Regions from separate parts of the Peribacillus sp. FSL H8-0477 genome, predicted to be linked through region 1. Evidence: riboswitches for the same ligand, from Rfam matches in the RefSeq annotation. Region 1 holds a riboswitch; the other holds the start of a gene.
The links. Region 1 has a riboswitch for S-adenosylmethionine ahead of MHI18_RS10970 (LLM class flavin-dependent oxidoreductase). Riboswitches for the same ligand answer to the same signal wherever they lie in the genome.

Region 1 (16,324 bases):
TGCTTCAAAATACGATAGGGTTTAAAGATAACTCGATTCTTGCCTTCATCCGTTTTATCGGCGGTGCATCACCCGCCATGTTACTTTCACTATTAGTCGCTGTCTACACAATGGGGATTGCCAGAAAGATTCCGATCAAAACGGTCATGGATTCATGTACAACGGCTATTACACATATTGGCATGATGCTCTTAATCATCGGGGGTGGAGGAGCGTTCAAGCAAGTACTCATTGACGGCGGCGTCGGCGATTATGTAGCAGAACTGTTCGAGGGAACAAACCTATCTCCTATATTACTAGCTTGGATTATTGCCGCTATTTTACGAATTTCATTAGGATCTGCAACTGTTGCAGCCTTAACAACAGCTGGATTAGTGATCCCAATGCTGGGTCAATCTGATGTAAACCTCGCTTTAGTCGTTCTTGCCACTGGAGCAGGTAGTTTAGTAGCTTCCCATGTTAATGATGCAGGATTCTGGATGTTTAAAGAGTATTTTGGTTTAAGTATGAAAGAAACGTTTGCCACGTGGACACTATTAGAAACAATCATTTCTGTAGCTGGACTAGCATTCGTATTACTGCTTAGTTTATTCGTATAACTCTTCCCCCTTCCACGAGGGGGGCTTTTTTTATCGAGTAAAATAGCTCCCTAATTCCGATACAGTGTCCACAATATGACTTGGGTGTGCATCCATTAATTCTGCAGGTGAACCAAACCCGTACGTAACGCCAATTGAATCGATTCCATTATGAAAGGCTCCATGAATATCCTGTTTTCGATCTCCTATCATAACAAAATCTTCTCGTTTGTACTCCCCGTATTGTTCAAGAATATAACGGATGATTTCTGCCTTTGTTGTCCTCGTCCCATCAAGATTACTTCCAACCACCAGTTCAAAGAACGGATCAATCTGAAAATACGATACTATTTGCTGCGCAAACTCAGTTGGCTTTGACGTTGCAACCACTAACCGTTTGTTCGATTTCAAGGTTTCCAAGAGCTCTAGAATACCTGGATAAAGAACATTTTCAAACATCCCCGTTTTTTTAAAATATTCTCGATAAAATTTAATCATTGATAGCGTCTCTGCTTCATCTAAGCCAAATACCTCAGCGAATGTCTCCTGCAGCGGCGGACCAATATGAGCTTCCACTTCAGCTGCTTGAACATCCCGAAGCTTCATTTTTTTAGCTGCGTACTGAACCGAATGGACAATGCCAAGCCGCGGATCGGATATCGTTCCATCTAAGTCAAACAGCACAAACTTGTATGAATCTCTCATTATTTCTCCCCTATCTCCTAAAATTGGTGCAGGAATTCTACTAGATTTTCCAACATAAGTCGAGGTTTATTTTCTTCTTTATCAAACCTGAAACCATCCATAATCATCCAATTATAGCATAAAAATCAATGAACATTCGGTCATTTTATTTTGAAAAAAAACACAATAATATTGCTTCCAGACACGAATATCTTGATAAATTTGCAGAATAGAAATATAATATATCAATCGTACATTTTTAATCTGTCTCAGTAGCTCAGCAGGATAGAGCGACAGCCTCCTAAGCTGTAGGTCGTAGGTTCGATTCCTATCTGGGACACTACTTATATGAAAAACCTTGTTGTAGTTCGGTTTATACCGTGTTGCAGCAGGTTTTTTTTCTGCAAAAAAACATCCGTGCTCAAGTGCTCACGGATGTTTTTCATTTCCTGCGGAATAGATTCATTAGCTTACCCCATAGCTGCTTCCCTTCGAGGTTTAGTTGCTCTAAACCATTGCAAACATAGAATGAATATCAATATTAGGTCAATGATATCTCCGCCATAGTACATCATCATACTTCCCTGTTTTGCCTGTTCGTAAGGTATTCCCGCAGGTGGGTGCGTATAGAGATACTTTGATAAAATACCATGGCCGGCTAAGGCAATAATTAAGACGATTGAGCGAAATAAAAAAGAACTCCTGTGGAAGATTGGATCAATATAAATCATAGATAAGGTGAATAAGTATCCCGCTATAAAGACATGAATATGCACAAGATAATTCAACATGTTATTTTCGTGCATAAGGGCGTATAGATTGGTCGTGTACAATAACCAAAGACCCCCTATATTTAAAAATGATGCCACAATTGGATGGGTAAACATCCTAGACGGCCTACTCCTTAGAACACGCGTAAGACGCCGTGCAGAAGTGACGCTTATTGTCCTCAGCAGTAATGTCATTGGGGCAGCTAGAACCATCAACAATGGAGCCAGCATTCCTAAGAGTAAATGACCGAGCATATGTGCTGTGAAATCTATGTGGGCTCGAGTTGCGATGGGTCCAGCCACTGCTAGTATCGCCAATAGAACACCAGAAACCCAGTATACAGTTCGAGCTAGAGGCCAGTTCCTATGGTGTCGATTAGAGATGAATACAGCAATAAGATACAGAATTAACACGATGATAAAAGGCAGTGCTAAAAGAATTTGCAATCCTGCCTCTGCCTGGTTTATATGAACTTCGTTGTGATTACTGTGATTCATGGGCAACAGTCTTTCCATCATCATGTTTTCTTCCGCGTGTACGAATAATGAGGGTGACACCGATTATAATCATAACAATAGCAATGAAATTCCAGATTATATCATACACATACACATTTTCTACATAGCGAATCTGATGTAACCCCATTAATTTATGCTGGATGGTTCCATCATATAACTGGAAAGCCCCTCCTCCAAGAAACACACCCGCTAACCATCTTTTGAACCAATACGCTTGCTTACGGTGCAAGTCGGCTAATAGAAACGAAGAAGCGATAGTTGCAAACCAGCTAAAAGCATGAAATAAACCATCTGATACCAGTCCCATGTCTGTCGTTGATTTGTCGTAGAAATGATGCCAATGTAACAGCTGATGAAAGACAACTTCATCAATAAAACCAACTAAACCGAGCCCAAACAAAATTCCAGTCCATATATTTCTACTGGAGTATGCTGTTCTATTATTCGTTGTACTCATATGCTCCTCCTTTTCTACCTGCTTTATCTACTCTGTCATTCTATATTTACCCTACTTTTCCCAAAACTTATCAGTTGTATTCAGAAAAAACAGATATTTATAGACTTGTAATCCATTGTTTGAACTAAAAAGATTATTTTTTTGAAAAATATCCATTTTATGTTTTAAATATAATGACTGGGGTATAGTATGAATGTAAGACATTCTCACCAAAGGGAGATGATGTACGATGAGTATGATCAACAGCCATTGGAACAAAGAGAATGACGCAGCGGTGTTTAGTCCGGGTGATCAGGGCTAGACGTTAAGACAAGCCTGCACGAATGATTCAAGGTACTATTTTTCATGCACGTGATTAAAAGCAGGAGGCATTTTTCAACCAAAGGAGATGATGTGCGATGAGTACAATCAGAAGCCAATGGAACAAAGAGAATGATGCAGCAGTATTTAGTCCAGGTGATAAAGGGTAGGAATCAAGATAGGCTTGCACGAATGATTGACCGGGTACGCAATATGTATTAGTGATTAAAAGGCATGAGGTATTTCTCACCAAAGGAGATGATGTGCGATGAGTACGATCAGAAGCCAATGGAACAAAGAGAATGACGCAGCAGTATTTAGTCCAGGTGATCAGGGATAGACTTCCACAAAAAGAGTATATCGTTTTATTCGACTTAGGAGATGGTTTTCATGATCAATCATTGGTACGATGAACAGGATTCAACAATGATGAATAATGATCAAGATTCAATCTGTGTTCCTAATCAAACGAGTACGTATGAACTTTCGACTAAAGAAAAGATGCTTGAGTTTAATTTATTCGGCACCGCTCTAAATGAGTTATAGAACAAAAAGGATGAAGCCATCTTAGGCTTCATCCTTTTTTGTTTTGGTTATCGATATAATTCAATAATTTGATTGGCTATATATTCAGAACTAAAATGAATGCCATCCTTTAGCCACCACATGATAATTCCAAGAATGGAGGCTGCAAGAATATCCATTGATAACGTTATTTCTCTAGTAACAGCTTCTTCTCTTTCACGTTGTATGACAATAGAGTCCTTTAATATCATATGAGATTTTTTTTTGAAACCAGGGTGCTCAAATAGGACCGTAAAAAGTTTCCGATGCTTATAAAAATAATCTAGAAAGGTAATTAGTTGTTTTTCATTATTTACATTATCGATTTGCAAAACAGGTGACATTTCCAACAACAAGTCGTCGAAGATATCATGAACCAACTGTTTTAACACATCACCAATATCCATAAAATGCAAATAAAATGTAGCCCGATTCAGCTCTGCGCGTTTAGCTATTTTTTGTACGGTAAGCTTCGATATATCAGGATTTTCAATTAATAATTCTGCGACAGCTGCTTTAATCACTCGCTTAGAACGAATGGCACGAGGATCCTGTTTTTTTTGTATGGTCACTTTACCTCTCCTTCATCTATAATCTCTTACTTATTTTATATATTTTATAAATATGTTGTTTACTTAACACTTTATAAAAAATTGATAATAGGCAGCTAAAAAAATGAATGTTACCATCTATTTTATTGACACTGTGTAAAAAAAGCAATGAGGAGAGGAATACAATTTGACCGGATCAATGAATAAAAAAATATTATTAACTGTATTAATTTTAGGGTGTTTTTTATCCACACTAAATCAAACACTGTTAAATGTTGCGTTAAGTAATTTAATGGAGGTATTTACTGTATCTGCTACAACTGTACAGTGGATTTCTACAGGTTTTATGTTGGTTAATGGGGTCTTGATCCCTATTACTGCCTATCTAATGAAACGTTTTTCAACCCGCCAGTTATTTATAAGTTCAATGTTGTTCTTATTAATCGGCTCCATATTGTGCGCAGTATCACCAAACTTCGCCATCTTACTAACAGGCCGTATGATCCAAGCCATTGGGGCAGGAATTATTATGCCATTGCTTATGAGCGTGGTTATGTTTATTTTCCCTCCAGAAAAAAGAGGCAGTATGATGGGGTTAATGGGACTAGCCATTATTTTTGCTCCAGCCATTGCTCCGACATTGGCAGGCTTTGTAATTGAATACTATTCATGGCGTTGGTTATTTATTGGAATCATACCATTTGTAGTAATCGTCATTTTATTAGCTATGAAATATTTAGTTAACGTAACAGGAACGGAAAAAGCGAAGTTGGATATAGTAAGCGTGATCTTATCGACCGTCGGATTTGGACTTATTTTGTATGGATTCAGTAATGCGGGCAGCCATGGTTGGGATGACAAGATTGTCCTAGCTTCCATACTTGTGGGAGTCTTGACGATTGCTGTTTTCTGTCATCGACAAATTAAATCTGCTGACCCCCTTCTTAATTTATCCGTTTTTAATTACAAGGTTTTTACGTTAACATCGATCATAAACATTTTTGTTACTATGATGATGTATGCGGATATGATTCTATTACCGATTTATTTACAGAACGGTAGAGGATTTTCTGCATTTGACGCTGGTTTATTATTATTACCGGGTGCGATTATCAATGCCTTTATGTCTCCCGTAACAGGAAAGTTATTTGACCGCTTTGGTGCAAAGCCTTTATTCATTATTGGGTTAATTTTTATCATTCCTTCAATGTGGGTGGTTACTGATCTAACAGAATCAACAACCTTTATTTTCTTAATGGTTCGTACGATATTCCTTCGTATAGGGTTAAGTTTTATCACAATGCCCTTAAACACCGCTGGTTTGAATGCTTTACCGAAAATACTCGTGACACATGGTACAGCCGTGAATAATACCGTTCGCCAAATTGCTGGTGCAATCGGAACAGCTGTAGTTGTTACGGTGTTTACAGCACAAACCACCAAGCACGCGGAAACCTTACTAGAAGAAACACCAAATGCAACGGCTGAAGCTGTCCGCTCACTTGCTTCGATTTTCGGGTCAAGTGATGCCTATTATTTCATGACCATCTTAGCTATTATCGCATTTGTATTAACACTATTTATTCCATCTAAAGCAAAGATGAAACAATCATCATAACGCAGAGCCGGCACATTCCTAACCATGTGCCGGCTTTTCCTTATTCAGCTGCTTAGGAGCCTGCCGGGCAATTTCTTCCTTAAAATTATGTTATATTATACGGTAAATAGTTAGTAAGGGAGTTCGAATATATGGTGAAAAGTGTAGTCATTGCTGAGAAGCCTTCAGTTGCACGTGATATAGCAAATGTATTGAAATGTACGAAGAAAGGAAATGGTTTTTTAGAAGGCGATAAATACATCGTGACTTGGGCATTAGGCCATTTAGTTACACTAGCAGACCCAGAAGCATATGATGCTAAATTTAAAACATGGAATTTAGAAGACCTTCCTATGCTCCCCGATCAAATGAAGTTAGTGGTCATGAAACAAACAGGGAAACAGTTCAATACGGTTAAAGCACAATTAACCCGTACTGATGTGAATGAAATCATTGTCGCAACTGATGCGGGGCGAGAAGGAGAATTAGTTGCACGTTGGATTATTGATAAAGCAAAAGTTCATAAACCCATCAAACGTCTCTGGATATCTTCTGTAACAGATAAAGCGATAAAAGATGGATTTAATAATTTAAAACCCGGTAAAGATTATGAAAACTTATATGCTTCTGCCGTGGCCCGTTCGGAAGCAGACTGGTATATAGGTTTGAATGCTACGCGTGCCTTAACCACAAAATATAATGCACAATTAAACTGCGGCCGTGTACAAACACCAACCGTTGCAATGGTTGCAGCACGTGAAGAAGAAATTAAGCATTTTAAGCCTCAAACATACTATGGAATCGAAGCCAAAACACCTGGTCTTTCATTAACTTGGCAGGATGCAAACGGGAATAGTCGGAGTTTTAATAAAGAAAAGACCGATGAAATCGTGAAATCACTTGGCAGCAAAGATGCTTCTATTATTTCCATTGACCGCAAAGCAAAGAAAACATTTGCACCTGCTCTATATGACTTAACTGAATTACAACGTGATGCAAATAAGATTTTTGGCTATTCTGCTAAAGAAACCTTAAATATTATGCAAAAACTGTATGAGCAGCATAAAGTCTTAACTTATCCGCGTACAGATTCACGTTATTTAACTTCAGATATTGTAAGCACACTTCCTGAGCGTTTAAAAGCATGTGCTGTAGGTGACTATCGTTCTCTTGCCAATAAGGTATTAACGAAACCAATTAAAGCAACAAAAGCATTTGTAGACGATAGCAAAGTAAGTGATCACCATGCCATTATTCCAACTGAAGATTATGTGAATATTTCATCCTTCACGGACAAAGAACGCAAAATTTACGACCTTGTCGTGAAACGTTTCTTAGCTGTATTATTCCCTGCATTTGAATATGAGCAATTAACCGTACAAACCAAGATTGGTGATCATACGTTTATTGCAAAAGGAAAAACTGTGATTCATTCTGGATGGAAAGAAGTTTATGCAAACCATTTTGATGATGAAGAATCAAAAGACGATGTAAAAGAGCAGCTATTGCCTAAACTTGAAAAAGGCGATGTATTAAAGACAAATATAATCGCTCAAACATCAGGCCAAACAAAGCCGCCTGCCCGCTTTAATGAGGCGACTTTACTGTCAGCTATGGAAAACCCTGCGAAATATATAAAAACAGATGATAAAAAGCTTGCAGACACATTAAGGTCAACTGGCGGACTTGGTACAGTTGCTACTCGTGCTGAAATCATTGATAAATTGTTTAATTCATTCCTATTTGAAAAACGCGGTGGTAAAGAGATTTATATGACGTCTAAAGGACGTCAGCTGTTAGATTTAGTGCCGGAAAAGCTAAAATCTCCTGCAACAACAGCTGAATGGGAACAAAAGCTTGAGCAAATCGCAAAAGGGAACCTGAAAAAAGATGCTTTTATTAATGAAATGAAACATCATACAAAAGAGATTGTCAAAGAAATTAAAGCTAGCGATAAAAAGTATAAACACGATAACATTTCTACAAAATCGTGCCCCGACTGTGGTAAACCAATGCTTGAGGTGAACAACAAAAAGGGAAAAATGTTAGTCTGCCAAGACCGAGAATGTGGACATAGGAAGAATGTTGCCCGCGTAACCAATGCACGCTGCCCACAATGTAAAAAGAAAATGGAACTGCGTGGCGAAGGTGACGGTCAAATTTTCACTTGTAAATGCGGCTATCGCGAGAAACTTTCTGCTTTTGAAGCAAGACGTAAAAAAGAAACTGGTGGAAAAGTAGATAAGCGCACGGTGCAAAAGTACTTAAAAGAGCAAGAAAAAGAAGCTGAACCGATTAATAATCCATTTGCAGACTTACTAAAAGGAATGAAATTTGATTAACATAAACTCGGCGGAGAATTGTAGTTATTCTCTGTCTTTTTTTGCTTGGATATCAGCTGGATTTTCTCAATTATTTCCCAAGAAATTTGTCGAGTGTAAAAGGATCATGGAGATTTCCTGTTAATTTCCAATGGTAAGCCATAGCATTTTTACTAGATTTTTAGTATGATTAAAGGTAGAGATTTTTCAAACTTATTGGAGGTTCAACAATTAATGAGCTTACTTACTATAGATAAATTAGGTCACAGCTTTGGTGACCGCAAGCTTTTCAGTGATGTTTCATTCCGAGTAATGGCGGGGGAACATGTTGGTTTAGTCGGTGCAAATGGTGTCGGAAAATCGACGATGATGAATATAATAACCGGTCAGATTATACATGATGAAGGTAAGGTAGAATGGTCTCCTAGTACAAATTATGGCTACTTAGACCAGCATACAGTACTGACAAAAGGGAAAACGATGCGTGATGTTCTAAACGAGGCCTTCCTTCCTTTGTTTGAAGAGGAAAAAAGGATGAACGAAGTCATTGCGCAAATGGGTACAGCTACCCCTGAGGAACTCGAACAGCTTTTAGAGGAAATGGGGATAATCCAAGATAAATTGGAAGCAGGAAATTTCTATAACCTAGATAAAAAAGTCGACGAAGCGGCTCACGGTTTGGGCCTTGATGCAGTCGGTTTAGACCGAGACGTATCCTCTCTAAGTGGTGGACAACGTACAAAGGTTTTACTAGCTAAATTATTGCTCGAGCAGCCTGAAGTTTTACTTTTGGATGAGCCTACAAATCACCTGGATGTCGAACATATTCGCTGGTTAAGTAATTATTTAAAAGATTACCCGCATGCTTTCTTATTAATCTCCCATGATACTGAATTTATGAATAGTGTAGTCGGTATCATATTCCATCTTGAGTTTTCGAAGCTAACCCGCTATGTAGCTAACTATGAAAAATTCCTAGAATTGTCCGAACTAAATAAAAATCAACATATTAGTGCCTATGAAAAACAACAGGAATTTATAAAAAAACAAGAAGAATTTATTAATAAGAACAAAGCTAGGGCTTCAAGCAGCGGACGGGCAAAGAGCCGTGAGAAACAATTATCACGTATCGATCTAATTGAAAAGCCTGAATCAGCTATGAAACCAACCTTTGAATTCAAAGAGTCACGCAGCAGCAGTCGTTTTGTATTTGAAAGTGAAGAGCTGGAAATCGGCTATGATCATCCCTTATTCCCTAAATTAACAACAACGATTGAGCGCGGTGAAAAGATCGCTATCGTCGGCTGTAACGGAGTCGGTAAATCTACTCTACTAAAAACCATTTTGGGTGATATTAAACCACTCAGCGGTAAAAGTGTCTTTGGTGATTACCTCTTCCCATCTTACTTTGAACAAGAAGTTAAAGCAGATAAAATTACACCACTTGATGATGTATGGAATGCTTTCCCACATCTTGAGCAGGGTCAAGTCCGCTCAATTCTTGCACGCGTAGGTCTTAAAAACGACCATATTACTCGTCAACTTAGTCAATTAAGCGGTGGCGAACACGCTAAGGTCCGCCTATGTAAATTGATGCTTACTGAAAGCAACTGGCTTTTATTTGATGAACCGACGAACCATCTGGACATCGTAGCTAAAGAAGAACTTCAACGGGCAATGAAGGCCTACAAAGGAACCATCCTGCTCGTATGCCATGAACCTGACTTCTATGAAGACTGGGTAACAAAGGTATGGGACGTTGAAGAATGGTTTAATGCCGTTCATTCAGCAGAATAAAGATAAAACGAGAGTTCCGTTATGGAACTCTCGTTTTTTTTTGGAAATAATCTTAAACCATTCATCATTTAGTGCACTTATTCGGCACCATTCCACACGACTATCTTTCTCTGTTTTGATAATCCAAAGACCAGTCTGGCTACTCTTTCACTCTCATACTCTCTTGGGTTTGGCTCTTGAGAAAATAGAGTATCTTTCTCTTTTTGGTTTAGCTTGATTCAATTTTCCCCTTTTTAGCAGCTCTTTTTTGATAAAACCAGATCCTTTTGATCAACTGGCTTTATGGATTCGCCATCTTATAGTCTCATCAAGCTCTCCTAGTCTTACATTCGGCCCTTTCTTTCCTTTATTCGGCCCAAAATGAAGTTGATTCGGCCCAAACGCAAAAGTATTCGGCCCTACCGCCCACAGCATTATTCGCTGCATAAATTCCGACCGCATCATGACTTCATGGGTTCGGCTCTTGTAAAAATAGAGTATCTTTCTCTTTTTGGTTAGGTTGGATTCGATTTTTCCCTTTTAGCGACTCTTTTTTGATAAAACCAAATCCTTTTGATCAATTGGCTTTATGAATTCGCCATCTTATTGTCTCATCAAGCTGTCCTAATCTTACATTCGGCCCTTTCTTTCCTTTATTCGGCCCAAACTCCGATTTATTCGGCCCTACCGCCCACAGCATTATTCGCTGCATAAATTCCGACCGCATCATGACTTCATGGGTTCGGCTCTTGTGAAAATAGAGTATCTTTCTCTTTTTGGTTTAGCTGGAATCGACTTTTCCCTTTTAGCGACTCTTTTTTGATAAAACCAGATCCTTTTTGATCTATTGGCTTTATGAATTCGCCATCATATTGTCTCATCAAGCTGTCCTAATCTTACATTCGGCCCTTTCTTTCCTTTATTCGGCCCAAACTCCGATTGATTCGGCCCAAAAAGAAATTGATTCAGCCCAAACGCGAAAGTATTCGGCCCTACCGCCCACTGCACTGTTTGCTGCATAAATTCCGACCGCATCATGACTTCATGGGTTCGGCTCTTGTGAAAATAGAGTATCTTTCTCTTTTTGGTTTAGCTGGAATCGACTTTTCCCTTTTAGCGACTCTTTTTTGATAAAACCAGATCCTTTTTGATCTATTGGCTTTATGAATTCGCCATCATATTGTCTCATCAAGCTGTCCTAATCTTACATTCGGCCCTTTCTTTCCTTTATTCGGCCCAAACTCCGATTGATTCGGCCCAAAATGAAGTTGATTCGGCCCAAACTTAAAAGTATTCGGCCCTTGCCCGCCGCACCATGAGTTCATGGGCTGGCTCTGGATTACTTCCTCTGCAACCTGCTCCTATAATAAAAAACCAGAATGCTGAGCATTCTGGTTTTTTATTAGACTAATTCTTCTGTTTTGAGTTTTGATCCTAGGAATTTAGCCAGTTCGAGCATGCCGTATTTTCCGGCAGCTTGTTCGGCATCTGAGTTATAGTTCGTATTTGTGTTCACATCGTAGGTAAATATGTCTCCAGCTTCATTTCGGATGAATTCAATGCCGGCTACGGTGATTTGGTTTTCTTTTAAGAATGCTTCATACTTTTCAATGATTGGATCATTAAAATCTTGGACAATTTGGAATTTCGGTTTTTCTTCGACTTCCTCTCCTACTGGACAGAAGAGATCGCCGATTTGGCAGGCATCGGCCGGACACAGTTCAAACCCTTCAGATGTATCGACTTGTACTGCATAAACGAATTTGCCGCCAACGAATTCACAGCGGGTTATAAACGGCTCGGGCGCCTTGATATATTCTTGAATCAAGGTGATGCCATCTACTGGTTCATCAAAATCAGGACCTTCTAGATAGCCTTTCAATCCCTCAATGGTTTGGAATAATTGGACACCGAGACCTTTTCCAGCACGATTATGCTTAGTGATAAATGATTCTGCACCAATTTTCTCTGCGGCCTTCAATATATTTTCCTTACCGATTGCAGCAATCGTTTTCGGAGTGCGAATACCGGACTTTGTCAAAGCCGTATATTGGTTCACTTTGCTGACCTCTAAGCGAAGGGCGCGGCTTCCGTTAAATACGGTGCGGTTATGCTGTTCAAGCCAAGCCAGTACAGACTCTGTTAATTCTGGTGCATATCGATGACCGCGAGTATGGGATGATGCACTCATGCGGCTGTAAAAAACGCCCTCTGGCGGAGTTTCTGTCAGATCAACGAGACCTTCATCAAGATGCCACTCTTCGTATGGTAATTCCAGTTCATTCAACCGTTTCGTTAAATGAGCTGTCCATTCGTTATTTTCATGTAGAATATAAATTTTACTCATCATGATGCCTCCTTCAAAATTAGTTAAACGGATGCTTTTTGGCGTTTTGCTTCTACAAGAGGCTTAACCTGCTTGGCGAAGCGTTCCATCTCTTCAAGCTGCGGAGAAAATTGCAGCAATAGCAAATCTACTCCGGCTTCTTCGAATGCAATAATTCGATCAGCAATTTGTTCAGGTGTTCCAATTAAATTCGGACGCAAGCCCCGGTTAGAAACAGAATAATCGAAAAGTTTAACTTGCTGTTCAAGTTGTGATTTGCTGATAAAGTCGTTATATCCTGCATAACCGCTCGATTCCTTCACATCTGTTATCCTTGCAAGTTCAGCAGCGACTTCTTCTTCTGTATCACGGCAGACTACGTATGCAGCTAAACCAAAAGCTGAAAAAGGTTCACGGCCTGCTTCTGAACGCTGTCTTTTCATCCCTTCAATTTTAGTCGTAATTTCTTCAACCGTTCCGCCATGCATTACGTAGGCGTCACATTTATCGACGATCGTCTGTTTCCCACGTGGACTTTCTCCACCTGCATACAGAATTGGATTAGGACGTTGAACTGGCTTTGGATGTAAATGAGCATCCTTTATGCTGTAATATTTGCCCTCATATGAGAAGGTATCCTCGGCAGACCATAATCCCGTTAAGATATCTAGAAATTCTTCTGTTCGATCATAACGCTCATCATGGGCCGTAAAAATCCCCCCATATTGCCGTGCTTCTTCTTCCCACCATGCAGATACCACATTCAGGGTAAAACGTCCGTTGCTTATGTTGTCTATATTGGCCGCCATTTTCGCTGTGACCGCTGGATTATGGAATCCAGGTCTTACTGCCGTCATAATCTCAATTTTTTCAGTTACCGCTGCTAAAGCTGCAGCAGTTGACCATGCTTCAAGCGAATCATGCTCAGGACCTTTAATATCATTTAAATTTAATTCTGCCACCAGCGTAGTATCAAATCCCAATTTTTCTGCAGCTATTGTTACTTGTTTTGCATACTCAAAGGTTGCAGGCATGTTTTCATTTTCTACATTCCTTAACCATCCACCGAAAATAGGCAGCCAAAAGCCAAACTTCATGTTCAAAACCCCTTTGTTTTTATTGGTGAAACAGAGGAAAGACAACAAAAAAACTCCTTCGATAAGAAGAAGTTTGCGCAGTAGCCTTCACTTATCTTTCAGAGCATATGCTCCGCTGGAATTGGCACCATTCTGACAAAATGTCAGCGGCTGCCGGGCTTCATAGGGCCAGTTCCCTCCACCTCTCTTGATAAGACACTATTTAATTGGTTAAAAGATAAACTAATCCTACTATAAAAGTCGGTTTACTGCAATGAATAATTCTAATTATTCTAAATTTAGTTTTTCAGCAACAATCGTATACGTTTTCGGAATCCCCATATCATGCACTTTATGGTTTGGTTCTTCTTCTAACACCTTTATCATTAAGCCTGATTGCCCAATGGCGGTGATAAGCTCTCCGAGTGTCCACTTCCGTTGCACTACCTGGGACAAGCTTTTTTGTTCCTCATCAGGCATATGTTTGGTGAAGGCGACTTGGTTTTTTTCAATAGATGGATCAAAGTAATTGCCGCTTACTTTATGTTTTTTACCACTAGACGTGATTAATTTGGTGGAAATCGGATGAAATTCATGCAAAATAAAATGACCGCCTGGTTTTAATAAGGATTTAATTTTCTCCATTAACGGCTGTAAATCAATCATATAATGGAGGACACCAAGTTCCATCAGGACAAGATCTGCCCCCTCACTCTCAGGTAGTGAGAGCACGTCTGAAACAATATACTCGACCGGAACGTCTGCCGCATCAGCCAGCTCTCTAGCGAATGCTGCATTTTCTTTTGAAAAGTCAACTACTGTGACCTTTGCCCCAAGGAGTGCCATCGCCACTGCTTTAACACCATTTGAGCCCATCAAATGCATCACTGATTTTTCTTGAAGATTACCCATATACTGATAAAAAGGTTTGAGTCTCCACTTAGGATTTTGCTTGATTTTTTCAACAAGTGCTTCAGGTTTTCCATAACGATTTAAAAGAGCACTATAATTATTCTGGTTCCAGGCTTGTTCATTTTCAGCTGTAAACCCCTGCTGTTCTTTCGCTAAAAAAGCATGAATTTGATCACTGTAACGCGCCATTTCTTCGTTATAAAAGTAACTATAAACCGATTGGCACCAAATATCTGTATGATCTACTTTTACCGATATTCGGTATGGATCTGTCTTAATGGTTGTATTGTATTCACAGCTTATGTAAACGGAAATGGTCTCGATTGTAAAACTGAAACCAGCAGATTCTGGACTACTGCTAATGTCTGTCGGTGAATACTTAGTAAGTATCCTTCTCGCTTCGTCTAAAACATCCCATTGGACAGATGCTTCAATTATTGATTCTTCAGAAATGCATGCACCTTGGATCCTTAATGACGCTTGGCCAATAAATTGGTACGGAATTCCTGCTTTTTCTAACTCTGTGCCTATCATCGTAACTGTCTGTAAATACATAGAATCCTCCAAAAAGTTATTTCACTAGTTGATGTTGAAACGCATAAATCACTGCTTGTGTACGATCTTGGACCTCAAGCTTATTTAAAATATTACTCACATGCACTTTTGCTGTTTTGACGGCAATAAATAATTCATCAGCAATGGCTTGATTCGTTTTCCCTTGCGTCATCAAAAGCAGAATCTCCATCTCACGATTTGTTAAGTGTTCATGAGGAAGTTTACTAGCATGACTACGCATTTTTTTCATCATTTTATCTGTAACCTCTGGCTCTAATACACTCTGGCCATGGTATGTCGAACGAACTGCGTCTGCAATTTCACTTGCTTTTGACGTTTTAAGCATATAGCTGGCTGCACCTGCTTCAAGAGCTGGATAGACCTTTTCATCATCCAGAAAACTTGTCACAATAATAATCTTTGCTTCCGGCCAGCTTTGCATAATGTTTCTAGTTGCTTCTATCCCGTCCATTTCCTTCATAACTAGATCCATTAAAATAATATCCGGACGTAATTCCAGGGCTAGTTTAACACCCGCTGCTCCGTCATCTGCCTCAGCTATCACGGTAATATCAGGCTGTGCAGATAGATAAGCAGTTACTCCTATTCTAACCATTTCATGGTCATCCACAAACAAGACACTAATCACTTAGGTATCCCCCTTAGTCTGTAGTAGTGGTATTTTGACTTCTAGTCGTGTTCCATTTCGAGGAACACTGACAATTTTCAGCGACCCGCCTAACTCTACTGCTCGTTCGTTCATATTCTGCAAACCATACGAACCCGTTTTCGTTTGATCGAGTTCAAATCCCATTCCATCGTCTACAATGCGTAAAATAACCATCTCATCACGCTCAATTAGTAATACATCGATACTATTTGCTTTGGCATGCCTTAATGTATTAGATACTGATTCTTGTAGAATTCGGAACAGATGATCTTCTATCCCTTTATCAAGTTGGATAGATTCTGTTTTCCACTCTATTTTCATTGGCACCTTCTGAGCTAATTCTTCTAAAAGCTCTTGGATTCCTTCTTGCAGAGATTTATTTCGTAATGGTACAGGTCTAAGATGTAAAAGCAATGCCCGCATCTCCAGCTGTGCCTGATGAATAATTCCTTCCACGACCGGAAGTTGTTTATCCTGTTCATTGTTTTCGGTGATGGCGGACATCATCATGGAAGCAGCAAACAACTGCTGGCTGACGGAATCGTGCAATTCCCTTGCCAATCGGTTTCTTTCCTGAGATACAATTTCCTGAATCCGCTTTTCCTGGTCTTCTGCCTTTTCAGTAGCAAGCTTCTGCGCTAACTTTGCCTGCTCTGCTCCAAGCTTTT
Region 2 (16,324 bases), on a different contig from region 1:
GAGTTTGCTTTTGTAGATACAGAGGCAATCTATCGAACATTATTTGAGGTGAAACATAAGAAAGAGGTAAATCATTGGGGACTAGTATGCAAACAGTCTATCGAGGAAATGGATCAGGGGAGACTCTTCTACGAAGATGCAACACCTTATTTATATTTAAAAGATCAACTTGAAGGCTTTAAGGTTAACACAAGGGTGCGTTATTTGTTTATTGATGAGGCTCAGGACTATTCTTCCTTTCAATTTGCTTTTTTAGCGAAACTTTTCCCCCATTGCAAAATGACCATTTTAGGAGATCCTAATCAGACTATCGTTGCTCATGGTGAAATGATAGGAGGAACAGATGTCTTAACATCACTCTTCACAGAAGCAGAAACCGAGAAGGTTGTGTTAAAAAGAAGTTACCGTTCTACTAAAGAAATCGTCCAATTCACCCGAGAAATCGTAAAAGACGGGGGAAGCATTGAGCCCTTTAATCGACCAGGTCAAAAACCAGTAGTATTCACAGTCAAAGACGAGCAGCAATACATGTTATGTTTAGAAAAAGCGATTCAACGCTTACAAGACCTGGGGCTTCAAAATATTGCTTTAATAGGAAAGAATGCTGCTGAAAGTGAAAATGTCTATAAAGAATTAAAGAGTAAATTGGAGATCAAACTAGTGAGTAAAGGTAAGTCTGAATTTGAAGATGGACTCCTTGTGATTCCGACGTATCTAGCGAAGGGCATTGAGTTTGATGCGGTGATTATCCTGAATGCTTCGAAGGATCGATATTACTTAGAAAGGGAACGAAACCTTTTTTATACATCGTGCACAAGAGCCATGCATGAGCTTTGCTTGATTTCCATCGGGGCTGTTTCGCCGTTTATCTCCGAGATGAGTAAAGGCTTGTATACAGGTGTAAAGTGGTGTTAAGATATACTTTGTAATTATCATTTATATAAAATGGAAAAGTTGCATTGTTTTAACGTCTCAGGAGGAAAATATGGCAAAGAAAAAGAAACCTTTATCAAGTCGTAAATTATTGAGTATTGCCGGTCTTGGCTGGATGTTTGATGCCCTCGATGTAGGGATGCTTTCATTTATTATTGTAGCCTTGCAGAAGGAATGGAGTTTAACGACCGAACAAGTTGGCTGGATTGGAAGCGTTAATTCTATTGGGATGGCAATAGGTGCCTTAGTATTTGGAGCTATGGCAGATCGGGTTGGCCGGAAGAATGTGTTTATTATTACTTTGCTGTTATTTTCAATTGGCAGTGGATTATCTGCCCTTACAACATCGTTAGCGTTATTTTTACTTCTTCGCTTGCTGATTGGGATGGGATTAGGCGGGGAACTGCCTGTTGCTTCAACGCTTGTTTCTGAAAGTGTTTCAGCCGATAAACGAGGAAGAGTAGTTGTACTTCTTGAAAGCTTTTGGGCTGCAGGGTGGTTAATCGCGGCATTGATATCTTATTTTATCATTCCAGTGTATGGATGGCGGATTGCGTTGCTCTTAAGTGCTGTACCGGCTTTATATGCACTATATTTACGTTTGAATCTTCCAGATTCGCCTAGGTATACAGCATTGGAGAGAAAACAGAAACCTTCTATTCTACAGAATATGAAAAGTGTTTGGGCTAAAGAGTATGCTAAACAGACACTTGTTTTATGGATTCTTTGGTTCTGTGTGGTCTTTTCTTATTATGGAATGTTTCTATGGCTACCGAGTGTCATGGTTATGAAAGGATTTAGTATGATCAAGAGCTTTGAGTATGTATTAATCATGACACTGGCTCAGCTTCCGGGTTATTTCACTGCAGCATGGTTTATTGAAAAATATGGACGGAAATTCGTGCTTGTTACCTACTTATTAGGTACGGCAGTCAGTGCATATTTCTTTGGAACAGCTGAGGAACTACCCTTGTTACTCACATCTGGTATTATGCTTTCCTTCTTTAATTTAGGTGCTTGGGGCGGGTTATATGCTTACACTCCAGAGCAGTATCCCACCTCCATCAGGGGAACGGGTTCCGGGATGGCAGCTGCTGCAGGAAGAATTGGCGGCATTTTAGGACCGCTTTTAGTCGGTTATTTAGTTGCAGCAGGTAAAGATATCTCAATCATATTCACCATTTTTACTATAGCCATTGTAGTTGGGGCTGCTGTTGTACTCATTTTTGGTAAAGAAACGAAAAATACAGTGCTCAAGGATTAAGTAACTCATTTAAAACAAATTATTTGACACTTATTTAAAGAAGGTATATATTCTCAAGTACATCATAAACTATAAATATAAATTAATATTCTTATCTAGAGAGGTGGAGGGACTTGGCCCTGTGATACCTCGGCAGCAGACCCGTACCCGGGAACTGTGCCAAATCCAACAAGCCTTAGGCTTGAAAGATAAGAGAAGCCGATACGAATGTCAGCCTCTTCTTATTTTAGAAGGGGCTTTTATATTTAATGTTCATGAAATATGTTTAGAATGTGTATGTAGATGGTATATAAACGTTGGCGATAAAAAGTGAAGCGGTAATTCCAAGTCTAACGATAGAAATATGCATACATGTTTTTGGAAGGAGCCAAACAGCTTGACCGAATTATTAAAAACAATAGAAACCAGAAAAGCTCTGTTAATAGAAGAACTACTTAAGCGGGGCGTATATAAAACATCTGATGAAAAGCATTTATATGATGCAACAATAAAAGTACTTGAAGATGAATTTTCACTTGCTAAAATCAACGAAGCGGCACCGACTATTAATTCTGTGAGTACCTAGCTTTGCAGAGTAAAATAAAAAGGAGGTCATTTCTTACTATCCACATGAGATAGGAAATGAACCTTCTTTTTTTTCTATTTATAATATGAATAGTAGACGCTTTAGCGAAAAAATAAATATTTTTATTTTTCTTATTGATTTAATTTGTGAATGATTTTATTATTAGATTATTGTAAAAAAAAAGAAAAGGAGGTTCAATATGGCAACAATGTCCTATCATCTTATCATTGAAGAAAAACGCAAGGAAATGATACAGTTGGCAGAAGATTACGGCTATACAAGCACCCTGACTGTTCAGGCAAGTCAAGAGCTGGATTATTTGCTAAACACCTTCTCTCCGAGTTACCAATCTTCTCTCGTTTCTTCGAATTAGTCTAAATTTCGAATTTATTATAGTACTTATCCCTCATTCAACTCATTCCATTATCCGTTATTTGTGGTATAATTAAACATATTGAATTTCAGGATTTTGACTGATTTCTTTTGAAATGCGAAAGATGGAGGCCAGAAAAAAGTATTCCTGAGAGGCGGACTAGGATGTTTAAAGACCATAGATTTTCGATTCGTTCTAAAATAAGTTTAGGTTATTTTTTAGTTATTGTTTGCCTTGGAATAGCTCTGGTTTTAGTGAGCAGCAGAATCTCCTCTCTTCAGAAAGAACTAGATTTTATCGTAGCACATGACCTACAGGTTCATGAGTTAGCCAGCCAAATTGAAACTAGTTTGCTAAATATGGAATCTGGTCAGCGCGGCTATGTGATTACTCATGATGAAGAATACTTAGAGCCGTATTATAATGGAAAAAAAGATTTTGATAATGTTTATGCAGAGCTGTCAGATTTATTGGCAGATAACCCAGAACAGCAGCAAAATTTAAAGGATTTATACATAGATATTGAAAAATGGATAGATAATGCCGGGACACCGGTAATTAGCTTTGTTCAAAATGGTCAAACTGATAATATTGACCGTTTTTTTCTGAATGACAGCGGAAAACAGGCAATGGGTGATATTCGTGACAAACTATCTTTTTTCCAAGATACAGAATATGAGTTAACGACTCAACGAACAGATGAAATAGCAGAAAATAACAATCTGCTGAAGATCCTTATGTATATATTTTGGCTGATTGTTTCGTTATTTACTGTCCTTGCCTCATTGATTGTTTCTAGATCAATAACTAAAACTCTTAAACAAGTTACAGAATCGATTCAGGAAATTGGATCAGCCAACAGCGATTTGTCTGGAAGAATACCGGTTAAATCAAGAGACGAAGTTGGGATGCTTGCTTCATCCACTAATCAATTACTAGACAATATCCAATTGCAAAATGGGATTAAATCACATATAGGCGATTTAGTTGGACTTACTCAGAAGACAACTGATGTAAAAACATTGGCAGAGCAGATTATTCAACGTGTATCCTTGCTGATTAATGCACAATATGGTGCGCTGTATCTACATACAAGTTTAATTGAGAGAGAGCAATTTATGCATGTTGCTTCATACGCATGGGAAGGACGTCAAACATGGAAGTCTTCCTTTGTACCAGGCGAAGGATTACTGGGTCAATGTGCAGTAAATCGAGAAATGCTAATTCTTGATAACATTCCAGATCAGTACATAAACATCGGTTCAGGAATAGGCCGGTCTATGCCAAAGCAAATTTTAATTGTACCGATTCTTTTTGAAGACCGGACTTTAGCAGTGCTGGAGTTTGCAGCCTTGCAGCCTTTTCAAGTTTCTGATAAGCAATTTTTAGAAGAATTAATGGTAACGTTTGGACCTTCTATCCAAAGTTTCTCAAGCCGGGTAGAAATTGAGCAGCTGTATAGTGAGTCACAAGCCATGACGGAAGAGCTTCAAGTACAAACTGAGGAATTAAGAAATCAGACTGAGGAATTAAAAATTATAAATGAAGATTTAGAGCATCAAAAATTTCTTGCCGAAGTAAAGTCACGTGAAGTAGAGCAGGCTAAAGAGGAACTTGAACATTATGCTGAGCAGCTAAAGCTTAGTTCACAGTATAAATCGGAGTTTCTTGCCAATATGTCTCATGAGTTACGAACGCCTCTTAATAGTATTTTGATTCTATCTGAATTTTTAAATGATAATGAGAATAATACGTTATCAGCAGAAGAACAAGAATATACTAAAGTAATTCTTGATTCAGGTAAGGATTTACTTACGTTAATTAATGATATTCTTGATTTGTCTAAGGTAGAGGCCGGAAAAATGGACATAAAAAATGACTACGTCAATATAACTGCTCTTCCTGAGAAAATGGAACACTTCTTTAGACCAATTGCTGATAAAAAAGGCCTTGTCTTTTCTATTAAAGTACATCGCAATGTGCCGGATCTTTTCTACTCGGATGATAAAAGAATCGAGCAGATTCTAAAGAACTTATTATCAAATGCATTCAAATTTACTGGAAGCGGCGAGGTAAAGCTTGAGATTAGAATGGCAGACCAGGGTGAAACTTCTCAATATGGCTCAATGACCGACCGCATTCCTATTCTTGCTTTTTCGGTTATTGATACAGGAATCGGTATTCATATAGACAAGAAAGAAGTGATCTTTGAATCCTTCCAGCAGGCAGATGGAGCTACATTCCGAAAATACGGTGGAACTGGACTGGGACTTTCCATATCTCGAGAGTTGGCAGAGTTATTGGGAGGATGGATTACACTATCTAGTGAAGAGAACGTTGGAAGTACGTTCACTTTATATTTGCCTTCAATGGAACAGGAGTTTTCAGAAAATCTTACGTTAGCTGAGTCAGAAGCTGCTACTTCTGAACTAGATGCAGATTATCCAATACAGTTGACATCATTACAAGAGGTTTTTTCAGGTAAGACAGTACTGATAGTAGATGATGATGACCGAAATGTTTTTTCTTTGTCAAGAATATTGGAAAAACAAGGAATGATAATTAAGCAAGCATCAAATGGTGCGGAGAGCCTGGAGAAACTAGCTAATGATGACCAGATTGATATCGTCCTGATGGATATTATGATGCCGGAAATGGATGGTTATCAAACCATTCAGGCGATTCGAAAACAGAAAAAATTTGAGGTTCTGCCTATAATAGCTATTACAGCTAGAGCGATGAATAACGAAAGAGAGAAATGTTTGACTGTTGGTGCAAATGACTATATCAGTAAACCAATTCAGCTTGATCAATTATTATCAGTAATTAGAGTTTGGTTAAGTGAAGACCTATTATAAGAATTCCCCGTTATCGAAAAGGATGGCGGGGCATTTTTATGTAATTAAAGGACATTTGTTTTTTTTCTCGAATAAATAACGGGAGCTTTATTGAGGAGGAACTAACATGGAGTATAGAGGATCTTCTGTTTATGATAATGATGATTTTTTAAGTACCTATTTAATGAGGAGACAAAGGCAAGCGAGCCCTAATAATATCCTTGAAAAACCCGTATTGCTTCAGTTAATAGGTGAAGTAAAGGGGAAAAAGGTGTTGGATTTAGGATGCGGGGATGCAGAAATTGGGAAGGAACTTCTTGAAGCCGGGTGCAGCTTTTATGAAGGTGTAGATGGTTCCGTTAATATGGTCGCAAAAGCACAACAAACCATAACATCTAATAATAGCCGTATACACATGGCTTCTATGGAAGAATGGGATTTTCCTAGCGAGTCCTATGATCTTGTTATATCTAGATTGGCCCTTCATTATCTGGGGGATTTACAAAAAGTAGTTCAACAGATACATCGTTCAATAAAACCAGGCGGCCACTTCATTTTTAGTGTACAGCATCCCATTCTTACTTCTTCTATTAATCATCCAGAGGGGGAGCAGAAAAGAAGTTCTTGGGTAGTCGATGATTATTTTAAAATGGGGGATCGAACAGAAAAATGGATGGGGAAAGATGTTATTAAATATCACCGGACTACAGAGGAATATTTTCGTATCGTCAATGACTGCGGGTTTAGGGTGTCCAGCTTAAAAGAATGCACCCCTCAGCGGAAATATTTTACTAGTGAAGAAGAATATCTTCGGAGAGTGAGAGTACCTGTTATTTTACTGATGAAATGCGTGAAGGCTGGATAAGAGCGTATATCTCCAATCCAGCCATAGGTTACTCTATTCTTTTTCCGAGGATAAGCAGATCACGTTCAACACCGTCAAGTTCAGCAATATCAGGTAAACAAGCCCATTGCTCAAATCCGAATTTTGAAAACAAACGAATACTTGGAAGGTTATGACCAAATATAAACCCTAGCAAATTTTTAATTCCGAGCGAGGGGCATTCGTTTATCGCTTTTTCTAAGGCTAGTTGTCCGACACCTTGTCCGCGGCATACTTCGTCTAAATAGATACTAACCTCAGCAGTTGCGTGATAGGCAGGTCTGCCATAAAAAGATTGAAAACTAATCCAGCCTACTATTATTTTGTCTTGTAATAGGACGTATAGAGGGCGGTTGGTTTTGTTGTGTTCATGAAACCACGGGAGCCGTGACTCTGGTGTAATTGGGTCTAAGTCGGCGGTAACCATTCGCGAAGAGATTGTCGAGTTGTAAATTTCGATAATACGAGGCAAATCATTAAGTTCTGCGTGCTGAAATTGGATCATGCTCATAGATATTAGCTCCCTATTTAATTGATGTAAAGATATCATACGGGAATAATTTAAATTAGGCTAGTCGAATTTGGTAGAGAAAGTGTTTGGTCTATTAAAAAAGGGTATAGAAGAGAGATAAAAAACATCATCGGCATGTTACAGAGGAGCGTACCCATGAAAAAAACAGCAATTTTTTTAATTATTTTGGTACTTATTTGTACGGTTATATTTCAATTTCAGAAAAAGGAAAATAATAAAGAAAATCGAATCGTGATGGCTTTCGGTGATTCTCTCACACATGGAAAAGGTGATAAAAAGGGTCAGGAAGGCTATGTAGACGGAATAGAAGAGCAGTTAAATCAAGATGGAGAAAAGCCGAAAGTTAAAATTTGGAATTATGGTATTCCAGGACAAGAAACAGATGGTGTGTTAAAGCAGCTAAATGATCTTGAAATAAACTCAAAGCTGGACAAGGCAGAGGAATTTATTGTCTTTATCGGAACCAATGATTTTATAAATGCTAATGGCGGTGATCTGAAGCAGGTTCATGACGAGGACATTAAGCAAGCTAAAACAGAATACATCAGTCATTTCAAGAAAATAATCTCGATTTTAGAAAAAGAAAATAAAGAGGCACCTATCTCAGTTATTGGTCTGTATAATCCTCAAGAAGATCGTGACGCGATTGAAAAGCATATTATTGATTGGGATCATACAATTGCTGATATTGTAGAGAGTGATGAACGCATTACTTATATTCCTACGAACGATTTATTTAAAGACAAATCGAAAAAAGACTATTTCTCTGATTCTCTCCACCCTAATCAAAAAGGGTATGAATTAATTACTAAGCGCATATTAGAGAAAAATGACTTCCGTGAATCATAACAAAAAAGTCTAGCCGCAAATGTCATGACATTTGCGGCTAGATTTTTTTTACGTTTTACTTACAAAACCTGGGTGGTCTGCATCGATGGATATTCAAATAGGTAATATTCATCCCTTCCATTTTTGGGCACTTCATCTGGTTTTGATCTTTAAAAAAAGTGTATCTTTCTCTTTTTTGTACAATTGGATAAGCTTTTCCCCAATAAGAGACGAATTTTAAATAAAACCAGCTGCGGTCTGGGTGGTGGGGGGTCAATGATACTTAAAACAGGCAGGTATTCGGCCCTTTCAGAGGAACATTCGTCCCAAACACGAAAACATTCGGCCCTTCCTATCTGGGCACTCCATCTGGTCTTGATCTTATAAAAATAGTGTATCTTTCTCTTTTTTGTACAATTGGATAAGCTTTTCCCCAGTAAGAGACGAAGTTTAAACAAAACCAGCTGCGGTCTGGGTGGTGGGGGGGCAATGGATACTCAAAACAGGCAGGTATTCAGCCCAAAAGAAACTTTATTCGGCCCTTCCTATTTGGACACCCCATCCGGTATTAAAAGAGTATCATTGCAATCGCATCTAAAAAAAGCAGCTGCCCTTTTTGAGGGCAACTGCTTAGTTTTTTATAGTGTGCCTGGATGCCTTGGGCGTCCGGGATTTTGTGTTGGTGCGGCTGCTTGGTGATTCGGTTTTTTTTGTGGAAATTGTAAATCATGCAGCTGTTTATATCGGCCGCCATGGTTTAGTAAGGATTCGTGTGTGCCTGTTTCAACAACGCTTCCTTTTTCAAGTACAATAATCTGATCGGCATTTTGTATCGTAGAGAGACGGTGTGCTATTACAATACATGTCCGGTTGATGAGCAGAGATTGCAGGGCTTCCTGAATTAAGTGTTCGGATTCCGTGTCAAGAGAAGCAGTAGCTTCATCTAAGATAATGATTGATGGGTTTTTCAGAAGGGCACGAGCGATGGCAATTCGTTGTTTTTGCCCTCCTGAAAGTTTGACACCGCGTTCGCCTATTTGAGAATCATAGCCGTTAGGAAATGCTGTGATAAATTCATCTGCATGAGCTGCTTGGGCAGCTGCGGCGATATCTTCATCACTGGCTGTGAGCTTACCGTAGGCAATATTTTCTCGTATGGTTCCATTAAATAGAATAATGTCTTGTGATACAATCCCAATCTGTTCGCGTAATGACTTAAGTGTGACACCCCGAATATCTTGGCCGTCTATGGTAATCGACCCTTTTTGCGGATCATAAAAGCGGACTAACAGGCTCGTTAAGGTAGATTTTCCAGCTCCTGACGATCCAACCAGAGCCGTGACTTGTCCGGCTTTCATGGAAATGGACAGATTTTGAACGACGGGTACACCTGAATCATAGGAAAATTCAATTTCATTAAAGTCAATTTTGTCATGAAAATCAACAAGGTTTTGAGCGTTTTCTTTATCATAGATTTCTGATTTTGTTTCAAGGATTTCGGTGATTCGTTCGTAAGCAGCAGCGGATTGTTGGACTGTACTTATGACACGGCTGAAATTACGAACTGGACTTTGTAATAAGCGTAAATAAGATAAAAAGGCCACAATGGCGCCGACTGTAAATTGACCGTTCATAACCTGCCATGCCCCAAAGATTATCACGATGATAAGTCCAATGTTATTAAGGAAATCAATAATGGGTCCAAGCAGAGCTCTATATTTTAGTGATTTTAAATTAGCGGTCATGTTTTCTTTGTTTCGTTCACTGAATTGCTTTGATTCGTGTTCTTCGTTTGTGAAAGAGTGAATCAGGCGCATTCCTGACAGTGAGTCCTGGAGCTGGTTGCTGACATCAGCAACTGAGTCTTGCACTACTCGGAATGAGGTACGTATTTTTTTTCCAAAGCTTCTGGTGAAATAAATCATGAATGGAAAAGTCAACAGTAAAATCACAGTAAGCTTCCAATTAATAAAAAGCATATAAGCAGCTACTGCAAAGAATGTAATGATATCAGTAAATACCTGGAGCATACTTGAAGAAATCAGCTGTTGTAAAATATTGACGTCATTCGTAATACGAGACATCAAATCACCAGTTCGGTTTTTATCAAAGAATTTCATATCAAGAGACTGGATATGATTATACATGCTATTCCGAAGGTCAAGTATGGCATGTTGTCCGACATAGGAGACCATATAGCTGTTCAAAAAATTAAACAGGCTTAAAAATACGGCAGCACCAAGTATGCCAGATCCAACCTTAACTAATGATTGATATTCCTTTCCAGGAATAATTTTATCAATTGTATACTGTGTCAACTGTGGGATGACGAACTCCAGCAATGATATTGCCAGCATGGAAAGCACGATGGCAATTAAGTACCTCCATTTTGAACGAACACGCCCAAGCATGTCCCTTAACATACTCCAAATGCTGCCTTTTTTTGGAGGAGTACTGCTAAAGCTGCGGCCCCTATGACTGAATGGTACATGGCCACTCATATAGTTCACTCCAATCTTTTGTCCAAGTTACCGAAAAAAGATTCGGCATTCCTATCATAAAGTTTTTTAAAAAATATACAACATTGGATTGGTTCAATACATCCAATTCTCAAAAAAACACGTATGGTTTGTAGAGCCGCTTTAAATGGAGTATAACAGAACGTTTTCCAGTATAATGAATGGATAAATATAACAAAGGGGATATATATGAACCAATCGGATGAACTATTATATCGTAAAATTCTTCAAAAAGATAAAAAGGCTCTGGAAAGTCTTTATGATCGCTACGAAAAATTGCTATTTTCTTTTGCTTACAAGATGACAGGGGAGAAGGAATTGGCGGAAGAGGTCGTTCAAGAGGTATTTATAAAGTTGTGGACACAAAAAGGAACCTATGACACAGCTAAAGGGAAATTTTCAAGCTGGCTGTTAACAATTGGACGGAATACGGCAATTGATCTGATACGAAAGCAAAAAACACTGAGTATACCATTAGAACATGAAGAAATATTGCCAAGTGGAGAACCAAGCATCGAGGATGTTGTAGAATGGAAGGAAAAGGGCAGTGATTTGAGAAAAGCAATAGCTGAATTAGGCGAGGAGCAGCAGGCGATGGTGGAATTATTTTATTATAAAGGACTTTCACAAGCCAAAATTGCAGATAATTGCAGTATTCCATTAGGTACGGTTAAAGGGCGAATCAGGCTTGCTTTGAAGCATATGCGTAAAATAATGGCTCGTGAAGAGAAAGGGGGAGAATACGTTGGAAATAAAAAGCTGTGAACGTCTAATTGATTATCTCAATAGGGGATTGAATGAAATGGAAATGAAAAAATTCGAGCAGCATATTAAAACATGTGATGATTGCCAAAAAGAAATCGCAGAGTGGGAAATCCTTACGAGTGATTTACCTTATGCCGTTTTACCTATAGAGCCGCCAGAAGGAATGAAACAGCGGGTATTTGCCAATGTATTTTCTCAGGAAGAAGAAACGTCTCACAAGCCACGAGAAAAGACATGGGTAAAACCGTTATTAGCTGCCGCCCTGTTTATTTCACTTCTAGGTAACGTACTGGCTGTTATCGACAAGCAGAATGACGAAGGGCAGCCAGAAACGGCTGTAATTGATCGATTAGAAAAATCTGTAAGTCTCCAAGCATCCGAGAACGTTGACTCGGTAGCCACGGCTATTATGATCAAGAAAGACGATATGATGGAACTAATTGTCCATGCTGATAATCTCACCGTAATTGAAGGTTCTGAGGTTTATCAAGTATGGCTGTTAGAAGATGGGAAGCCATCCCGCGCTGGTACATTTATTCCTAATGAAACAGGTGAAGGTGGCGTTACTTACAGTCTCGTTAATGACAGCGGTAAGAAGTGGGATACCATTGCTATCACACGCGAACCGGATGGAACGAGTGAAACACCAAAGGGCTCTATAATCCTGAGCCAGGCATTATAAAAGAAATGAAGATGCGTACTTTCGGCTGCCGTTCTCCGGCAGCTTTTTTGTGAAAATTTTTAAAAAAGTGATCCAATTCTTTTTTTCTGTCGTTAGCTAAGTGAAAAGAAAAAAAGGAGAGTGGAAATGTTGAATTTTAAAAAATTAATCGTCCCCGTTCTTAGTTTATCACTATTGGTTCCTGGTATGGCAGGGGCAGAAGAGCAGAAACCAACTGTGGATACTCCCGCTGCAGGTTTACGAGCAAGTCTTGATCACTTATTGTCCGAACATTTTGTATTGGCGGTAACATCTATGACGAAATCTTTTGATGGAGATGAAGATGCTGAGGCAGCTATGAAGGCGCTTAATCAGAATGCAGCAGATATGAAACCAGCTATAGCAGGGATCTACGGTGATGATGGGGCAGCTAAATTTGATGAAATTTTTAGTGCACATAATAGTGCAACAGATGAATTTGCAAAAGCTGTAAAAGACGGTGATACAGAAGGCGAGAAAGCGGCGCAACAAAAAGTTGAAGACTTTATCTCTACCTTTTCTGGTTTTCTTGGTCAGGCTACAGAAGGAAAGCTTCCAGAAGCAGCCGCAAATGAAGCACTGGCTGTTCATGAAAAGCAGGTGATGGAAACATTTAAATTCTACGTTGATGGGGACTATGAGAAAGCATACATGACATTCCGAGAAGGCTATAAGCATATGTATGTCGTAAGTAAAGCTTTATCAAATGCAATTGTAACACAAATGCCTGACAAGTTTGAGAACACGAAGGTCGATACTTCAGCAGCGGATCTGCGCTCCACGTTAAACAGTTTAACAGCTGAACATTTTGCTTTAGCAGTTATGGGTATGCAAAAAGAGTATAACGCAGCAGATGATTTCGATTTTGTCAGCTGGGCTGAAAACGAAAACACTGCTGACTTTAGTGCAGCAGTAGGCTCAATCTATGGGGAAGATGCTGGTAACCAGTTTGAAAAGATTTGGCAGACGGATCATATTGCTGCACAAAGTGATTTAGTGTCGGCAGTGAAAAAAGAGGATCAGTCAGCTAAAGAGAATGCAGAGAAACGTTTAGGCCGTTTTTCAAATGAGTTTGGTTCTTTCCTTGGAGCAGCAACCGAAGAAAACTTACCAACCAAAGATGCTCAAGGTGTTGTACAAATACACGAGAATCAAGTATTGAAGACGTTTGATAACTATGTAAAAAAAGATTATAGCGAAAGCCTTGCCTCGTTCCGTGAAGGATACGCGTTCACATTTGAAATTGGAAAAGGGTTATCAAATGCGATTGTTACGCAAATGCCGGATAAATTTGCTTCTGGAATGCCTGACATGCCAAAGACAGGTATGGGAGGAGCTAGTAAATCATCAAACTCTGGCATTCTTCTTTGGATTTCATTCAGTAGTTTATTTGCCGCAGCAGCTGTTTATGGAATTAGAAGAAAGGCAGCTATGAAGTAAAATAAAAGTTAGGGGAATGGTGAAGCGAGGGGAATCCTTCTCTTCTCCATTCCCTATTAGACTTAAAATGAGGTGAGAATATATGAATAAATCAAAAGGATTATTACTTGTTGCCGCAGCAATCTTAATCTCTGGAATAGGTCAGCTATCATTCTTTCAATCAAATGAAGAAGCTGAAGCTAAAGAAGAGCTTAAACAAGAAACTGAATCACTCTCCCTTTATCAAGAATTTTCAACAACGGTAAATGATGTCCAAAAGAAACACAAGCAGCAACAAGATTCATCCTCAAATGGTATAATCCCCGTTTCAATCGAAATTCCTGCGATTCAAGTAAAAGCAAGTGTCGTTAATGTCGGAAAACGTTCAAATGGTCAGATGGATGTCCCCAAAAATGACAAAGATATTGGCTGGTATGAACCGGGGATCATGCCCGGACAGACAGGAAATGCAGTTATGGCTGGACATGTTGATAATAAAACTGGACCAGCTATCTTCTTTAATTTGAAGAATGTCAAACCTGGTAATGAAATCATAGTTGAAAATAATAAAAAAGAGAAAGTAATTTTCATAGTCGAAAAACTTAAAAGTTATGATTATGAAGAAGCTCCTCTTGAAGAAATTTTTGGATATAGTGATTCAGAAAATCTTAATCTTATAACTTGTACAGGATCCTATAACCGGAATAAAAAGACACATGAAGAACGACTAGTGGTTTATACGAAAATAAAAAAAGAGAAAATAAATAAACCGCTTCCAGTTGCACCAGAAGCCATTCAAATAAGCGGTAACTTGTTAACGTGGCATGCAGTCAGAAATCCAGATATTATTGGGTACCGAATATATCGTGACAGTCACGATGGAAAGGGACAACAAATTGGAAGTGTTGGTAGTAATGAACGAAAAAGTTTTGCCGGTGTGGAACCAGAAAACTTCTCCTTTTTTTTAACAGCCGTCAATATCTATGGAGAGGAGTCTGCTCCTTCCGAAAAAACGCCGATTATAAAGTAAGATATTCGTAAAGTAAATTTGGTTCTGCTAGAATATGGATGTGTAATAGAATGAGAGATAGCGTATAGTTAATACTAATTGAGGGCGTGACAATATGAAGAAGAATATCGAAATTAGAAATCAGCTATTTAACACAATAAGCGGGTTAACTGATGAACAACTTAATAAACACCCCGAATTCGGACGATGGAGTATTATCCAAGTGATGGATCATCTATATTTAATGGAACGTGCGATAACCAAAGGGATAGCGGATACGCTGACTGCGGATGTCAGGAAGAAGGCGGCAGATAAACCTATTCACCTGGCGGTAGATCGTTCAATGAAAGTAGAAGCTCCAGCTTATCTCGAACCAACTTCTGAATTCATAACAATAGAGAGTATGACAGAAAAACTAATACAATCTCGTGAATGGCTCTCAGAAGTTACTAAACATGCCAAAGAAGAAGACCTCGTAAATAAATCGTTTCCACATCCGATTTTTTCTAATCTAAGTTTAAAGCAGTGGATTCCTTTTGTAGGTATCCATGAACTGAGACATATTGAACAAATTGAAGAGTTGAAGGCAAAACTATAAGGAAAACTTAAAAACGTGCAGCTCTCTGCACGTTTTATTTAATGACAACAAGAAGGGAAATGCCTGTGAAGAAATTACGCATCCGTATATTTGTATTTATTCTACTATTAATTATGATTTATTTTGGATTCTCTTATTTAATGCCACCGGACATTGATGATATAGAAGTTCCAAACGGCCTTCATCCCATTGTTGAAGAGAAACAAAATGAATTAATGGAAAGAGCCAATCAAAAGGGCATACCTATTTTAATAAGTGATGGTTTTCGTTCTATTGAAGAGCAAAATAATTTGTATGAACAAGGAAGAACCAAGCCAGGCAAAATTGTCACAAATGCACGCGGCGGTGAATCACTGCATAATTTTGGATTGGCCATCGATTTCGCATTACTTAATAAGGATGGTATTGCCATTTGGGATATGGAATATGACGGCAATCAGAATAATAAACAGGATTGGCTTGAAGTAGTAGATCTTGCTAAAGAGTTAGGCTTTGAATGGGGCGGAGATTGGGCAGCTTTTAAAGATTACCCCCATCTGCAGATGGACTTTGGCATAAGTTTAAGAGAATTGCAGAGAGGGACATGGAGATTGCCGTAGGATCTTATCAGCTTTGTTGCTTTAGCCTGTTCAAAAGGATAAAGTAAGTAAGAGTGGATATTTAAATAAAGGGGATCAGACAGCATGGAAGAAATTAAATACACCCAAGATTCAATTGTAATTAAAACGAGTATCGTCTTACCACCCGATACAAATAATATTGGAACAATGTTTGGTGGTAAGTTAATGGCTTATATCGATGATGTGGCCGCTATTTCAGCTATGCGCCATGCACGGAGTTCCGTGGTGACAGCATCTACTGATTCAGTAGACTTTTTGCATCCTATACACGAAGGAAATGCTGTTTGTCTTGAAGCATTTGTAACCTATACCGGCAGAACTTCCATGGAAGTGATTGTAAAGGTAGTTGCAGAAAATTTACGGTCAGGTGAGAGGGATTTATGTGCCATTTCATTTCTAACTTTTGTGGCAATTGATGATGATGGGAAACCAACCCCGGTACCACGACTCGTACCGCAGACAGAGATGGAAAAGAGCTT

Region 2: linked by a shared signal. The riboswitch ahead of fbpA (Fur-regulated basic protein FbpA) and the one ahead of MHI18_RS10970 (LLM class flavin-dependent oxidoreductase) in region 1 are both predicted to bind S-adenosylmethionine.

The regions. Positions count from the first base shown of each region.
Region 1 covers NZ_JBBODE010000001.1:2,172,623-2,188,946, forward strand. Annotated here, with positions in the region: gene MHI18_RS10905 (GntP family permease) at 1-599, shown strand, start outside; gene MHI18_RS10910 (HAD-IA family hydrolase) at 630-1,283, opposite strand; tRNA gene MHI18_RS10915 (tRNA-Arg) at 1,529-1,602, shown strand; gene MHI18_RS10920 (cytochrome c oxidase assembly protein) at 1,733-2,530, opposite strand; gene MHI18_RS10925 (DUF2243 domain-containing protein) at 2,517-3,008, opposite strand; gene MHI18_RS10930 (hypothetical protein) at 3,699-3,854, shown strand; gene MHI18_RS10935 (TetR/AcrR family transcriptional regulator) at 3,902-4,444, opposite strand; gene MHI18_RS10940 (DHA2 family efflux MFS transporter permease subunit) at 4,623-6,041, shown strand; gene MHI18_RS10945 (DNA topoisomerase III) at 6,173-8,362, shown strand; gene MHI18_RS10950 (ABC-F family ATP-binding cassette domain-containing protein) at 8,576-10,138, shown strand; gene MHI18_RS10955 (hypothetical protein) at 10,985-11,137, opposite strand; gene MHI18_RS10960 (hypothetical protein) at 11,293-11,442, opposite strand; gene MHI18_RS10965 (ATP-grasp domain-containing protein) at 11,520-12,464, opposite strand; gene MHI18_RS10970 (LLM class flavin-dependent oxidoreductase) at 12,488-13,540, opposite strand; SAM riboswitch class I at 13,629-13,737, opposite strand; gene MHI18_RS10975 (class I SAM-dependent methyltransferase) at 13,808-14,986, opposite strand; gene MHI18_RS10980 (response regulator) at 15,003-15,635, opposite strand; gene MHI18_RS10985 (sensor histidine kinase) at 15,636-16,324, opposite strand, start outside.
Region 2 covers NZ_JBBODE010000002.1:1,186,003-1,202,326, forward strand. Annotated here, with positions in the region: gene helD (RNA polymerase recycling motor HelD) at 1-915, shown strand, start outside; gene MHI18_RS17500 (MFS transporter) at 986-2,197, shown strand; SAM riboswitch class I at 2,286-2,392, shown strand; gene fbpA (Fur-regulated basic protein FbpA) at 2,574-2,762, shown strand; gene MHI18_RS17510 (aspartyl-phosphate phosphatase Spo0E family protein) at 2,962-3,135, shown strand; gene MHI18_RS17515 (CHASE3 domain-containing protein) at 3,300-5,993, shown strand; gene MHI18_RS17520 (class I SAM-dependent DNA methyltransferase) at 6,100-6,837, shown strand; gene MHI18_RS17525 (GNAT family N-acetyltransferase) at 6,866-7,366, opposite strand; gene MHI18_RS17530 (SGNH/GDSL hydrolase family protein) at 7,523-8,236, shown strand; gene MHI18_RS17535 (ABC transporter ATP-binding protein) at 8,854-10,716, opposite strand; gene MHI18_RS17540 (RNA polymerase sigma factor) at 10,924-11,499, shown strand; gene MHI18_RS17545 (anti-sigma factor) at 11,480-12,181, shown strand; gene MHI18_RS17550 (copper amine oxidase) at 12,308-13,639, shown strand; gene MHI18_RS17555 (class F sortase) at 13,722-14,648, shown strand; gene MHI18_RS17560 (DinB family protein) at 14,743-15,225, shown strand; gene MHI18_RS17565 (M15 family metallopeptidase) at 15,285-15,824, shown strand; gene MHI18_RS17570 (acyl-CoA thioesterase) at 15,909-16,324, shown strand, end outside.